Regions from separate parts of the Pseudomonas retamae genome, predicted to be linked through region 1. Evidence: riboswitches for the same ligand, from Rfam matches in the RefSeq annotation. Region 1 holds a riboswitch; each other region holds the start of a gene.
What was found. A riboswitch is a leader RNA that binds a small molecule or an ion and turns the genes downstream of it on or off. The one in region 1 is predicted to bind cobalamin.
Positions count from the first base shown of each region.

Region 2: linked by a shared signal. The riboswitch ahead of ACGSLL_RS15550 (ABC transporter substrate-binding protein) and the one ahead of cobW (cobalamin biosynthesis protein CobW) in region 1 are both predicted to bind cobalamin.
Region 3: linked by a shared signal. The riboswitch ahead of cobO (cob(I)yrinic acid a,c-diamide adenosyltransferase) and the one ahead of cobW (cobalamin biosynthesis protein CobW) in region 1 are both predicted to bind cobalamin.

Region 1 covers NZ_JBIEIL010000001.1:579,320-584,162, forward strand. Annotated here, with positions in the region: gene cobN (cobaltochelatase subunit CobN) at 1-2,018, opposite strand, end outside; gene cobW (cobalamin biosynthesis protein CobW) at 2,022-3,092, opposite strand; cobalamin riboswitch at 3,193-3,404, opposite strand; cobalamin riboswitch at 3,490-3,711, shown strand; gene ACGSLL_RS02420 (CbtB domain-containing protein) at 3,831-4,028, shown strand; gene ACGSLL_RS02425 (CbtA family protein) at 4,040-4,741, shown strand; gene ACGSLL_RS02430 (cobalamin biosynthesis protein) at 4,738-4,843, shown strand, end outside.
Region 2 covers NZ_JBIEIL010000007.1:123,737-128,579, reverse strand. Annotated here, with positions in the region: gene katG (catalase/peroxidase HPI) at 1-168, shown strand, start outside; gene map (type I methionyl aminopeptidase) at 248-1,039, opposite strand; gene ACGSLL_RS15555 (ParD-like family protein) at 1,036-1,263, opposite strand; cobalamin riboswitch at 1,652-1,844, shown strand; gene ACGSLL_RS15550 (ABC transporter substrate-binding protein) at 1,986-2,999, shown strand; gene ACGSLL_RS15545 (FecCD family ABC transporter permease) at 2,996-4,012, shown strand; gene ACGSLL_RS15540 (ABC transporter ATP-binding protein) at 4,009-4,773, shown strand.
Region 3 covers NZ_JBIEIL010000011.1:122,567-127,409, reverse strand. Annotated here, with positions in the region: gene ACGSLL_RS21205 (PQQ-dependent sugar dehydrogenase) at 1-680, opposite strand, end outside; gene ACGSLL_RS21200 (hypothetical protein) at 747-1,331, opposite strand; cobalamin riboswitch at 1,495-1,718, shown strand; gene cobO (cob(I)yrinic acid a,c-diamide adenosyltransferase) at 1,799-2,410, shown strand; gene ACGSLL_RS21190 (cobyrinate a,c-diamide synthase) at 2,407-3,807, shown strand; gene bluB (5,6-dimethylbenzimidazole synthase) at 3,804-4,454, shown strand; gene cbiB (adenosylcobinamide-phosphate synthase CbiB) at 4,451-4,843, shown strand, end outside.

The DNA of each region.
Region 1 (4,843 bases):
TCGGCGTCACTGTCCAGCGCGGCGTCGAGTTGCAGCTCGCGGTCGATCTGCGTTTCGCGCACCAATTGCAGGATGTCGCGCTGCAATTCCCGGGCGCGGCGCGGGTCGAGCAACTGCGCTTCGTAATACTCATCGGCGAGCAGTTCGAGATTGCGCAGCGGACCGTAGGTTTCGGCGCGGGTCAGCGGCGGCATCAAATGGTCAATGATCACCGCTTGCGTGCGCCGTTTGGCCTGGGCGCCCTCGCCCGGGTCATTGACGATGAACGGGTAGATATTCGGCAACGGCCCGAGCAGCGCGTCCGGCCAGCAATGCTCCGAGAGGCCAACGCCTTTGCCCGGCAGCCATTCGAGGTTGCCGTGCTTGCCGACATGGATCACGCCGTGGGCGCCGTAGGTGTTGCGCAGCCAGAAATAGAACGCCAGATAAGCGTGCGGCGGGACCAGATCGGGGTCGTGATAGACCGCGCTCGGGTCGACCTGATAACCGCGTGCCGGCTGAATGCCGACGAAGGTCAGACCGAAACGCAGCCCGGCAATCATCATCCGTCCGTCACGGCACATCGGGTCATTGTGCGGGGCGCCCCAACGCGCGATCACGGCGGCGCGATTGGTTTCTGGCAGCGCGTCGAACATTGCCAGATAAGCATCCATCGCCAGGCTTTGCTGGCACGGGCGCAGGTCAATCGTGTCGAGGTCATTGCTGACACCGCCGAGCAATTGCTGGATCAACTCGGTGCCGCTGCCTGGCAACCCGGCCGAAACCGGATAGCCCTCGGCCTGCAACGCACGCAGAATATTTAGCGCCGCCGCTGGCGTGTCGAGGCCGACACCGTTGCCGATGCGCCCGTCGCGGGTCGGGTAGTTGGCGAGAATCAACGCAATGCGCTTTTCCCCATTCGGCACCCGCGCCAGCTCAGTCCAGCGCCGCGCCAGTTCGGCGACAAAATCCATGCGCTCGGGTTGCGCGCGATAGCACACCACATCGGACTGACTGCGCTCGCTGCGCCAGGCCAGATCCTTGAAGCTGATCGGCCGGCTGATGATGCGCCCATCAAGTTCCGGCAATGCGATGTGCATCGCCAGATCGCGCGGGCCAAGGCCTTGCTCGCTGTCGCGCCAGCCGGGCTCGTTGTCCTGGGCGCAGATCGCCTGAATCACCGGGATATTGCGGCGAAACGGTCGCAGGTGCGGCGCTTCGGGGCTGGACTGGGCAAAACCTGTGGTGTTGAGGATCACCCCCGCCTCGACTTCGTCCAGCCAGTCCTCGACCACCGTCAGGCAGCCGGGTTCTTTCAGACTGGCCACGGCGATGGGCAAAGGATTGAGCCCCGCAGCTTGCATGCGCTGGCAAAACACATCGATGAACCCAGTGTTGGCCGCTTGCAGGTGCGAGCGGTAAAACAGCAGCGCCGCGACCGGTTGCGCGGGCAGCCATTCGGCTTGCCAATCACTGAGCGTCGCGGTGGTTTTGTCCGGATGATAAATCGCTGTGCGCGGCAGGGTTTGCGGCTCGGCCCACGGGTAATCGCGGGCGAACCAGCGATTGGCCAGGCAACGGAAGAAATCCAGCGCATTGCCCAGGCCGCCCTGACGCAAGAACTGCCAGAGACGGTCACGATCCGCCGCGCTGACGGTGCTCAAGTCGCTGAGTTCCGGGTCAGGACGATCGTCGCCCGGCACCAGAATCACTTGCACGCCGCGCTCGGACAGTTCGACAAGGCGTTCGACGCCATAGCGCCAATAGGCAATCCCGCCGTGCAGCGAAATCAGAATCACCTTGGCGTGACGCAACACTTCATCGACGTACAGATCGACCGAGGCGTGATTCTGCACCTGCATCGGGTTGGCCAGACGCAGGCTCGGGTAGTCTTGCGGCAACTGCTGCGCCGCTTCGGCGAGCAGCGCCAGGCTGGAATCACCGCTGCACAGGATCACCAGCTCGGCGGGGGTTTGGCCAAGGTCGGCAATGTTGTCATCCGAGACGAAACCGCCGGGCTGGGTCCTGAGCAGGTGCATGGCTTAAACGCTGAGCGCGGCGCGCAGTTGCGCTTCGAGTTGTGTTGCGTCCAATTCCTGGCCGATCAACACCAGACGCGTCACACGCGCTTCGTCGGCGCCCCACTGACGGTCGAAATGCTTGTCGAAGCGCGTACCTACGCCCTGAATCAGCAGACGCATCGGCTTGTTCGGAATCGCGGCGAAACCCTTCACGCGCAGGATGCCGTGCTGCACCACCAGTTGCGTAAGGGCGTCGAGTAGCAGGCTTTCGTCGGCTTGCGGCAGTTCGATGGAGATCGAGTCGAAGGCGTCGTGATCGTGGTCATCGTGATCGTCATCACCGTCGTGATGATGGTCATGATGACTGTGCCGGCTGTCGATGTGCTCTTCGGAACCGGCGCCGAGGCCGATCAACACGTCCAGCGGCAGACGGCCGTTGCTGGCTTCAATGATTTTTACCGCAGGTGGGAGCTCTTCGGCGACTTCCAGACGTACACGCGCCAGATCTTCCGGGCTGGTCTGGTCGGCTTTATTGAGGATCACCAGATCGGCGCTGGCCAGTTGGTCGGCGAACAATTCGTGCAGCGGCGATTCGTGATCGAGGTTCGGATCGAGTTTACGCTGCGCATCAACCTGATCCGGGAATGCGGCGAAGGTGCCGGCGGCCACGGCCGGGCTGTCGACCACCGTGATCACCGCATCAACGGTGCAGGCGCTGCGGATTTCCGGCCACTGGAAGGCTTGCACCAACGGCTTGGGCAGGGCCAGGCCCGAAGTTTCGATAAGGATGTGATCGAGATCGCCGCGTCGTGCGACCAGTTCGCGCATCACTGGGAAGAACTCTTCCTGCACCGTGCAGCACAGGCAGCCGTTGGCCAGTTCGTAGACGCGGCCGCTGGCTTCTTCTTCGGTGCAGCCGATGGTGCATTGCTTGAGGATTTCGCCGTCGATGCCCAGCTCGCCGAACTCATTGACGATCACCGCGATACGCCGGCCCTGGGCGTTGTCGAGCATGTGCCGCAGCAAAGTGGTTTTGCCCGAACCGAGGAAACCGGTGACGATGGTGACAGGGAGTTTGGCCAGTGTTTTCATCGGTATGCCCTTTGGCAAGCGGCGGGCACACGGGACGAGAACCAGCCACGCGGATGCGCGCCGGAAGTATTCGCCACCGGATCACCCCGCCCGGTTGAAAGTGAGAATCTGTGACGAGGCAGGTCTCCTGGCTGACAGTGTTCAGGCGCCGAGCCTGGCGTTCGCTGCGCCTTCCCGCGGGCTCGTGGACCGAGCTGGCAGTGGCGTGGCAGCGAACATCACTGTTCACAGTTGCGGGGGCAGCCGCGGCTTTGACCGCGTTCCCTTCTTAGCTTCGACAGATGCCGAAGAACCTCGAAGGCGCAAGGCTACGCATGGCTTGGTGATGGGTCAATGCTTTGGTTTCCTGGATATTCGCTACCGCCCGGAAATTGACTCAAGCCCACCCACATGCTCTCCTGTACGCCTTGTTACGGGTGCCCCTCACGGGGTGAAACGGGAAACCGGTGAATCATGTGCTTTACTCAGAGCCATGTCAGTCCGGTGCTGCCCCCGCAACGGTAAGCGAGCGAAGCGTCAAAACCACTGTGCCAACCCGGCATGGGAAGGTGACGCTTGCAGGTCGGCCAGGCGCCAACCCCTCGTGAGCCCGGAGACCGGCCCGCAACACACAGTGCGCAATCGGCGTCACTGGACATAACAAACCCGCGGTGGGCGGGCGCTGTTCGTACTTCTGCGCGTCTGTCACGCAGGGTTCGCATGCGTTCGACCGCCCCTGACACTCCATAGGGAAGCGCCATGTCGATCATCAGCAGCACCGACAGCAACACGGACAAAATCGCCAGCACTACCACCCTCAGCCAACGCCTGATCGCCGCCGCCTTCGCCTCGATTCTCGGCGCGGGCCTGGTGTATTTCGCCGGTTTCTCGCATATCGAAGCGGTGCACAACGCTGCCCACGATACCCGTCACAGCGCTGCGTTTCCTTGCCACTGAGACCTTCCGACATGATCAAGCGAATCGCGCAAACCGCAGGTTTCAGCGGCCTGCTGGCCGCCCTGCTGCTCACACTGCTGCAAAGCTTCTGGGTCTCGCCGTTGATTCTTCACGCTGAAACCTATGAAAAATCCGAACCGGCCACTGAAGTCCACGAACACGCGGCCGGCACCGCGGCGCACAGCCACGATGGCGAAGCCTGGGAGCCGGAAAACGGCTGGCAGCGTGTCGTCTCGACCACCGGTGGCAATCTGGTGGTGGCGGTCGGTTTCGCCCTGATACTGGCGGGCCTGTACACCCTGCGTGCGCCGCGCTCCGCCGCGCAAGGCTTGCTCTGGGGGCTGGCCGGTTATGCCACGTTCGTGCTGGCGCCGACCCTGGGCCTGCCGCCGGAATTGCCGGGCACTGCGGCGGCAGATCTGGCGTCGCGGCAGACGTGGTGGATCGCCACCGCGGCCTCGACCGCCGTCGGCCTGTCGCTGATCGCCTTCAGCCGGCACTGGCTGATGAAGTTGCTGGGCGTGGCGATTCTCGCGGTGCCGCATGTGATCGGCGCGCCGCAACCACTGGTGCATTCAATGCTCGCGCCCGAAGCGCTGGAAACTCAATTCAAAATCGCTTCGCAATTGACCAACGTGGCGTTCTGGCTGGCCCTGGGCCTGATCAGCGCATGGTTGTTCCGCCGCAACCGCGACGGCCACTACCACGCATGAGCGCTGACCGCGCAGAGCCGCCGCTGGTGGTCGGCCTCGGCTGCCAGCGCGGCTGTCCGGTCAGCACGCTGCGTGCGTTACTCGACCAGGCCTTGCAGGCGC
Region 2 (4,843 bases), on a different contig from region 1:
GCGCCGAAATGGACGGCAACCCGGGTGGATCTGGTGTTCGGTTCCAATGCGCAGTTGCGCGCGCTGGCCGAAGTGTATGCCAGTGCGGATGCGCAGGAGCAGTTCGTCAATGACTTCGTCAAAGCCTGGACGAAGGTCATGAACCTGGATCGGTTCGATCTGAAGTAACGGCCCCAAAAAACGCCGCTTGTTCAAGCGGCGTTTTTTATGCGTTGAATGTCAGGGTTTCTGACCGCCAAGCGCAGTATCAACCGATAGCCGCATACCCTTCGATCTGATCCGGCCACGCGGTCAGCACTTCAAACCCCGTCTCCGTCACCGCGACCATGTGCTCCCACTGTGCCGACAGCGAGCCATCCTTGGTCAACACCGTCCAGCCATCGGGCATGTTCTTCACATGGCGTTTGCCGGCGTTGAGCATCGGTTCGACGGTGAAAATCATTCCCGCCTTGAGCTTCATCCCTTGATTGGGAAAGCCGTAATGCAGAATCTGCGGTTCATCGTGGTAGATCTTGCCGATGCCATGGCCGCAATACTCGCGCACCACACTGAAGCCTTCTTTCTCGGCGAGGCTTTGAATGGCGTGGCCGATATCGCCCAGCGTGGCGCCCGGCTTGACCGCACGAATACCCGCGCACATGGCGTCATAGGTGGTCTTGATCAGATGTTGCGCTTCCGGCGTGGCCTCACCCACCACATACATGCGGCTAGTGTCGCCGAACCAGCCGTCCTTGATCACGGCGATGTCGAGGTTGAGGATGTCGCCATCCTTCAGCGGCGTAGCTGAGGGAATGCCGTGGCAGACCACGTCGTTGACCGAGGCGCAGACGGTTTTCGGGAAACCGTGATAACCGACGTTGGCCGGGACGGCTTTCTGTACGTTGACGATGTAGTCGTTGCACAGCCGATCCAGTTCATCGGTGGTCACCCCCGCCTTGACGTGGGGCACCAGCATTGCCAGCACTTCGGCGGCCAGTTTGCCGGCAGCGCGGGATTTCTCGATCTCGGCCGGGGTGTTGAGCTTGATCTGGTTTCTCATGCGAGGGCGACTTCCTGTGTCAGTTGGTGCAGGTCGAGCCCGCCAGTCTGTTCGGCGCGGATCAGCAGGCGGCAGATGGCGCTGTGGTCGAGGTTGGGGTGCAGCTCGGCGAGCATGCCGATGCGCATCCAGTGCTCGGCCTGCGCGTTGATCGAGCGGCTGAGTGCGTTGCTGGAGATGCGCAGGTTTTCGTGCATGTCTTCGGAAATTTTTACGATGCCCATGGGTGCGACCCGATACGAAATGTATATGGATCGTATATTAGCTGCGGGGGTTCCTGGATTGCAAATCCGGGTTGTGACTTTGGGATTTTTCAGGATCTGGAGGCTGGTGGTAAGAAGCATGCGGCCGGCTTTGGACTTGTAGTGACCCGGCCCCTCACCCCAGCCCTCTCCCCCTGGAGAGGGAGCCGATCTTTGTTAGCTTCTGAATTTGTGTTCAGCTCGGTACTCGGTGTGGCCATATGTCGCCCAAACACCGCGGTCAGTCCCCTCTCCCTACGGGCGGTCCGACGTTTCGGGAGGGCTAGGGTCAGGGACTTTTGATCTGCATTGATGGCTGGCTTGATCCCGACTCGCCAACAGATTCATCTCCCCCTCAACCGCCCAAATCGTCTACCATGCCGCCGCCGGTTTCCGCATGGGATTAATAGGGAATCCGAGGTGCTTGCTCAGCATCGATCGGAACTGCCCCCGCAACTGTAGGTGCCGAGCCTGCTCCACGACTGCCACTGGGTAACCCTGGGAAGGCCGGAGCCAGGCGATGACGCATCAGTCAGGAGACCTGCCGGCACAATGACTACTAACCGGCGGGGTGTCCGGGAAGGACATCGTGCCGTGCGCGTTTTTACGTGATGAACGGCCTTGCGCTATTTCCTGATGGCGCTTGATGGTGTGTTTCCAAACCGTACCCGCCCTCCCCGTACGGTTCCATTGGAGACAGACCCATGCTTCTGCCCCGCATTGCCACCTTGATCACCGGTCTGAGCTTTTGCACCTTTGCGCAAGCGGCACCCACCGTTTATCCGCTGACGATCGAGAATTGCGGCAGCAGCCTGACCTTCCAGCACGCCCCCACCCGCACAGTCACTATCGGCCAGGCCGGTACGGAAATGCTCTATGCCCTGGGGCTGGGCCACAAAGTCGTTGGCACCTCGCTGTGGTTCAACGACGTGCTGGCCCAATACAAGGCGCAGAACGACACGATCGAGCGCCTCGCCGATAACGAGCCGAGTTTCGAAGCGGTGATCGGCAAGCGCCCGGAACTGGTCGCTGTAGAGCTGGAATGGATGGTCGGCCCGCAAGGCGCGGTCGGCACCCGCGAGCAGTTTCATGAATTGAAGATTCCGACCTACCTGCTGCCCTCCGATTGCGAAGCCAAGGACAACCTCGTCGGCTCCGATGGAACGCGGCTGGCGCCGTTTCGCATCGACAGCATTTACAAGAGCGTGAGCCAGCTGGCGCAGATTTTCGACGTGCAAGCGCGTGGCGAACGGCTCAACGAACAGCTCAAGGCCAGCCTAGCGCAATCGATCGCCACGGCGAAAACCCAGCAGCGCAAAGACGTCAGCGCAGTGGTCTGGTTTTCCAGCGCCGAGATGGACATCGAGCCGTTTGTGGCCGGGCACAAAGGCGTTCCGGATTTCATGCTGAGCACGCTGGGCGTGCGCAATGTGGTCGAGTCGGATGAAGAATGGCCAACCGTTGGCTGGGAAACCATCGCCAAGGCCAACCCGACTTTTCTGGTGATCGCGCGCATGGATCGCCGGCGTTTCCCGGCTGACGACTATCAGAAGAAACTCGCGTTCCTGCGCAGCGACCCGGTGACGCGCAACATGGACGCGGTGAAACACAACCGCATCATCATCCTCGACGCCATGGCCATGCAGGCCAGCCTGCGCACCTTCGACGGCCTCGCACAACTGGCCGCCGCCATCAATGCCTACGACCTGGCGCCATGAGCAGACGCCTGATCCGTACGCTGCTGGTTGTGCTGACGCTTGCGCTTGCGCTGATCGGCGGCGTGGCGATCGGTGAGACGTCGATCGAGCCGAGCGTGGTGCTGCAGGTGCTGGCCAACAAGCTGTGGGGCGCCGGTTATGTGCTCGACCCGATCGATGAAGGCATTGTCTGGAATTACCGCCTGACCCGTGCTTTGGTCGCTGCTGCCTGCGGCGCCGGACTGGCGACCTGCGGGGTGATCTTGCAGTCGCTGCTGCGCAATCCGTTGGCCGATCCTTATCTGCTGGGCATCTCTGCCGGGGCGTCGACTGGCGCGGTGATGGTCGCGTTGCTGGGGGTTGGTGCGGGATTGGTGTCGCTGTCGGCCGGCGCGTTTGCCGGTGCGGTGACGGCGTTCGTACTGGTCATTCTGCTGGCGCGGGTCAGCGGTTCGGCCAGTGGCACCGGACAGATCATTCTGGCCGGGATTGCCGGTTCGCAATTGTTCAATGCACTCACAGCGTTTTTGATTACCCGCTCGGCGAGTTCCGAGCAGGCTCGCGGGATCATGTTCTGGCTGCTCGGCAACCTCGGCGGGGTGCGCTGGCCGTCGGTGTGGCTGGCGGTGCCGGTAGCCTTGCTCGGGCTGGTCGTGTGCCTGTGGCATCGGCGCGCGCTGGATGCATTTACCTTTGGTGCGGATTCGGCGGCGTCGCTCGGCATACCGGTGCGCCGCGTGCAGATTCTGCTGATCGGCTGTGCGGCGCTGGTAACAGCCGTGATGGTATCGATTGTCGGTTCGATCGGTTTTGTCGGCCTGGTGATTCCCCATGCAGCGCGGTTGTTGCTTGGCACTGGTCATGCTCGATTGCTGCCAGCGAGTGCCTTGGGCGGCGCGGTGTTTCTGATCGCTGCCGATGTGCTGTCGCGGACCCTGATCAAGGGTCAGGTGATTCCGGTCGGAGTGATCACCGCGCTGGTCGGCGCGCCGGTGTTTGCGCTGATTCTGGTGGGCCGGAGATCGGCGCGATGACAGCGGTATTGAGTTGTTCGCAACTGAGTTTCAAGGTGCGTGGCGCTGAGTTGCTGCGAGCTGTGAGCCTTGAGGTGCAACGCGGCGAAACGCTGGGCATTGTCGGACCGAATGGCGCGGGCAAATCGACCCTGTTGAAGCTGTTGGCCGGTCTGCGCGACCCGAGCGCTGGCGAGGTACTGCTAGAAGGTCAGCGTCTGCGCAAAATGGCGCGCCGCAGCGTTGCGCAGACACTCGCGGTGGTCGAGCAACAGGCTGACACCGATGACGGCATTCGTGTGTTCGATGCGGTGGCGCTGGGGCGTACGCCTTGGTTGTCGGCGCTGCAACCGTGGTCGGCTGCCGACACTGCCATCGTTGAGCAGGCGCTGGTTGATGTCGATGCGGTGCATTTGCGTCAGCGCATCTGGCGCAGTCTGTCGGGGGGTGAGCGGCAACGGGTGCACATTGCTCGTGCCCTGGCGCAGCGTCCGCAGATTCTGTTGCTCGATGAGCCGGCCAACCATTTGGACATTCAGCATCAGCTGACGATTCTCAGCGTCGTGAAAGCGTTGCCGGTGACTACGTTGATTGCTCTGCATGATCTGAATCAGGCGCTCAAGTGCGATCGACTGGCGGTGCTTGAGCGTGGGGAGTTAGTGGCGCTGGGCAAGCCGCTGGAGGTGCTGACGCCGCAGCGCTTGCTGGAGACGTTTGGGGTTCGGGCGCGGTATTTGACTGATCCGTTTGATGGTGAGCGGATTTTGCGGTTTCACTCGTAGCTTTGGGGGGCAGGCCTTTTTTTGATTGGGTGCATATCCGTTGCTGCGGGTGCTGCGGCTGGCGGTTTCG
Region 3 (4,843 bases), on a different contig from region 1:
ACGTTGCTGTTCGAACCGACGGTGACGTAAAGCTTGCTGCCGTCCTTGCTGGCGATCACGTTCTTGGTCCAGTGATGATTCAGCGTGCCGCCCGGCAGGTCGACGACCTTGATCGGCTGGGTCTTGATTTCAGTCGCGCCGGGCTCGTAGTTAAAGCGCAACAGGCGATCAGTATCGGCCACGTACAGATCGTTGCCGACCAGGGTCATGCCGAACGGCGAGTTGAGGTTTTGCAGAAATACCGTGCGAGTCTCGGCCACACCGTCCTTGTCGGCATCGCGCAGCAGGGTGATGCGATTCGGGCTCGGTACCCCGGCGCCGGCCTTGCCCATGACCTTTTTCATCACCCAGCCACGGATGCCCTTGCTGTCATCCGGTTTCGGTGGCGCATTGGTTTCGGCTACCAGCACATCACCGTTGGGCAGCACATACAGCCAGCGCGGATGATCGAGGCCTTCGGCAAATGCTGCGACCTGAGTACCGGCCGCTGCCGTCGGTTTTGCCCCCTCGGGCCAGCCGATCGCCGGGGCGATGTTCACCGTCGGGATCAGGGTCTTGTTCGGTTCCGGCAGTTTCGGCGACGGGCCAGTGCCGTCGGAGACTTGCAGGCTGGAGGTTTCGCCGCAGGCGCTGAGCCCGCCGGCAAGGGCGATGACGAAAACGAGGTGGGGCTTGCGCATTGCTGATCTTCCCTATGAATGCATTCCTAACCATAGAGGAGGGCGCAAGCCCGATGGTTCAACTGCTCAGCCGCGGGCTTCCTTGAACAGCACGGCAATGCCCGGGTTATAGTGGCCCGCTTCGCTGTGCAACTTGCGGTAGGCGTAGGGGAAATACCAGGCCACGGCGCAGGTGTGTTCCTTTTGCAGGTCGTCGACCATGTCCTGCAATTCCTCGGGGCTGGCACTGTGCTGGGCTTTTTGCGGGGCGACGAACAGGCAGCCGAGCTTGAGATCGCTGGCGTAACTGATGCGCTTGGCGTCCTGAGTGATGTCGGCAAGAGCCAGGGTCAGGTTGAGGTTGTTCACCCGTGGCCAGCGCTGGGTGGCCTGAATGAAGGCGCGGTCTTCGCTGCCGGCGATAAACAGATCGGCGCGGGCATTGCGCTCGCCGTCTTCGTTCTGTTTACGGGTGACGGTGTCGTTCAAGGTCACCAGTTCGGCCATCCAGGCAGCGGCCGAGAGCAGGCCGAGGTTGGCTTTCTCGTCATGCCAGTACGGCGTGTCGCCGTCGCCGCGCACGGTGTTGTAGCGGTCGATACAGTCAAACCAGCGTTCAAGCACCGGGCGCAGGAATTCCAGGCGCGGGTTGCTGATGATCATGCCTTGCATCGTCATCGTCCTTATTGTTGTGGTGTGCTTTTTCAAGAAAAGCATGGCTCTTTGATATCACTTGTCACAGTCTGGCACAAGATTGCCGGCAGATAATTGATCGGTGGCAGTTTCTCGCCCGATGGCCGCCTCTTTAATTGACGCTCCACCCCCAACCCTCTAACCTTCGCCGCTTGTTTCAGGTGCTCTGTGACCTGCGTCGACAGAGTGAAACAGGGAAGCCGGTGAGGGTGGTCTTCACGCGAAGCCACGACGATCCCGGCGCTGCCCCCGCAACGGTAAATGAGTGAACACTGCGTTCAATGCCACTGCTCAACAGCGGGAAGGCGCGCAGTCTGGCCAACGCCGCTCATGAGCCCGGAGACCGGCCTGATCCATCCAGCGGCATCACGGTGGGCGATGCCAGGCTTTTTGCCGTCTATTCTTGTGCCTGCCCGCCGTTTACCCGTCTCAACGGAGAGCTCCCCATGACCGATTCCCCCGAGCGCGACGAACGCCATCTGGCGCGCATGCAGCGCAAAAAAGCCGTGATCGATGAACGCATCGCCAATTCGCCCGACGAGTGCGGCCTGGTGCTGGTGCTGACCGGCAACGGCAAAGGCAAAAGCAGCTCGGCCTTCGGCATGCTCGCCCGCGCCATGGGCCACGGCATGCAGTGCGGTGTGGTGCAGTTCATCAAGGGCCGCAACAGCACCGGCGAGGAGCTGTTCTTCCGCCGCTTCCCCGAGCAAGTGCGCTTCCATGTGATGGGCGAAGGTTTCACCTGGGAAACCCAGGACCGCCAGCGCGACATCGCCGCCGCCACGGCGGCGTGGGAAGTGTCTCGTGAGCTGCTGCGCGATCCGTCGATCGGTCTGGTGGTGCTCGATGAATTGAACATCGCCCTCAAGCACGGTTATCTGGATCTCGATCAGGTGCTCAGCGATTTGCAGGCGCGACCGCCGATGCAGCATGTCGTCGTGACCGGGCGCGGTGCCAAGCCGGAAATGATCGAGATGGGCGACACGGTCACGGAAATGGGCATGCTCAAGCACGCCTTCCAGGCCGGGATCAAAGCGCAGAAAGGCGTCGAACTTTGAATCAGCCCCGTCACTGCCCGGCGGTCCTGATCGCCGCGCCGGCCTCCGGCCAGGGCAAGACCACCGTCACCGCCGCGCTCGCCCGTTTGCATCGCAATCAGGGACGCAAGGTCCGCGTGTTCAAATGCGGCCCGGACTTTCTCGACCCGATGATCCTTGAGCGCGCCAGCGGTGCGCCGGTCTATCAACTGGACATGTGGATGGTCGGCGAGCAGGAAAGCCGTCGCCTGTTGTGGGAAGCCGCCGGCGACGCGGATCTGATTCTGATCGAAGGGGTAATGGGCCTGTTTGACGGCACGCCGTCGAGCGCTGACCTGGCGCGGCATTTTGGCGTGCCAGTGCTCGGCGTGATTGACGGCACCGCCATGGCGCAGACGTTCGGTGCGTTGGCGCTGGGCCTGGCGAAATATCAGCCGGACCTGCCGTTTGCCGGTGTACTGGCCAACCGTGTAGGCACCTTGCGTCATGCGCAATTGCTCGAAGGCAGCCTCACCGAAGGCCTGCGCTGGTACGGCGCATTGTCGCGCGAGACCGGCATCGAGCTGCCGAGCCGCCATCTCGGCCTGGTGCAGGCCAGCGAACTGAATGATCTGGACTTGCGTCTCGACGCCGCCGCCGATGCCCTGGCCAGCAGTTGCGAAGTCGCCTTGCCGCCAGCCGTCGAGTTCGCCGCGCCGGATGTGATTGCTGCCGAGCCGTTGTTGCACGGCGTGCGGATCGCCGTTGCCCGCGACGAAGCGTTCGCTTTCACCTATGGCGCAAGCCTCGATCTGCTGCGGGCGATGGGCGCCGAGTTGAGCTTCTTCTCGCCGATCCGCGACACGCAATTGCCCGAGGCGGACAGTCTGTACCTGCCGGGCGGTTACCCCGAGCTGCATCACGTTGCGCTGGCACAGAACACAGCAATGATCGAGGCGATCCGCGCGCACCATGCGGCAGGCAAGCCGTTGCTGGCCGAGTGCGGTGGCATGCTGTATCTGCTCGATTCGCTGACCGATGTCGAAGGCACCCGCGCTGAACTGGTCGGGTTGTTGCAGGGCGACGCGGTAATGCAAAAGCGTCTGGCAGCGTTGGCATTGCAGGCGGTCGATCTGCCGGAAGGGTCGTTGCGCGGCCACACGTATCATCACTCCCTGACGACAACCGAGCTGACGCCGATTGCCCGTGGGCTGAGCCCGAATGGTGGGCGCGGTGCCGAGGCGGTTTATCGGCAAGGGCGGATGACGGCGTCTTATGTGCACTTTTATTTTCCGTCGAACCCGACTGCGATTGCCGCGCTGTTTGTACCTGTACCTGAGACCGCCTTCGCGAGCAGGCTCGCTCCCACAGTGAGTGCAGCCATGTCTGACGAAACCGGATCCCCTGTGGGAGCGAGCCTGCTCGCGAAAGGGCCATGACCGACAACGCATTCTCCGAAGCCGAGCGCCAAGCGGTTTACAAAGCCATCGCCGAACGCCGCGACATGCGCCACTTCAGCGGCGGCACGGTGGAGCCCGAGCTGCTGCGCCGCTTATTGGAAGCCGCCCATCAGGCGCCGAGCGTCGGCCTGATGCAGCCCTGGCGCTTCATCCGCATCAGCGACCGAACCCTGCGCGGGCAGATCCAGCAACTGGTGGAAGCCGAACGCGTGCGCACCGCCGAAGCCCTCGGCGAGCGCAGCGACGAGTTCATGAAGCTCAAGGTCGAGGGCATCAACGACTGTGCCGAAGTGCTGGTCGCGGCACTGATGGACGATCGCGAAAAGCACATTTTCGGCCGGCGCACGCTGCCGGAAATGGACATGGCTTCGCTGTCCTGCGCGATTCAGAATCTGTGGCTGGCAGCCCGTGCCGAAGGATTGGGCATGGGCTGGGTGTCACTGTTCGAGCCGCAGGCGCTGGCCGATCTGCTGCACCTGCCGCCGGGTGCCAAGCCGTTGGCAGTGCTGTGTCTGGGCCCGGTCAAAGAGTTCTACCCGGCGCCGATGCTGGTGCTCGAAGGCTGGGCGCAGGCGCGTCCGCTGAATGAATTGCTGTACGAAAATTATTGGGGAGTGAGTCAATGAGTGTGGCGTTGTTGAGTGTCGCCGCGGTGGCGCTGGATGCGCTGCTCGGTGAACCGAAACGCTGGCATCCGCTGGTGGCCTTCGGCAATTTTGCCGGGCGCATCGAGCAACGTTTCAACGCCGGTGGTCGCGGCTGGCGCAGCCATGGCGTGACCGCATGGGTGATCGCGGTGCTGCCGCTGACGCTACTCGCCACGGCGTTTTCCTGGGCGCCTTATGTCGGCTGGGTTGTCGAAATTCTCGCGCTGTATTGCGCCCTCGGCATGCGTAGCCTCGGCGAACATGTCGCGCCGGTGGCAGCGGCATTACGCGCTGATGATCTGGCTGAGGCGCGCACTCGCGTCGGCTATCTGGTCAGCCGCCAGACCGAAGAACTCGACAGCAACGCC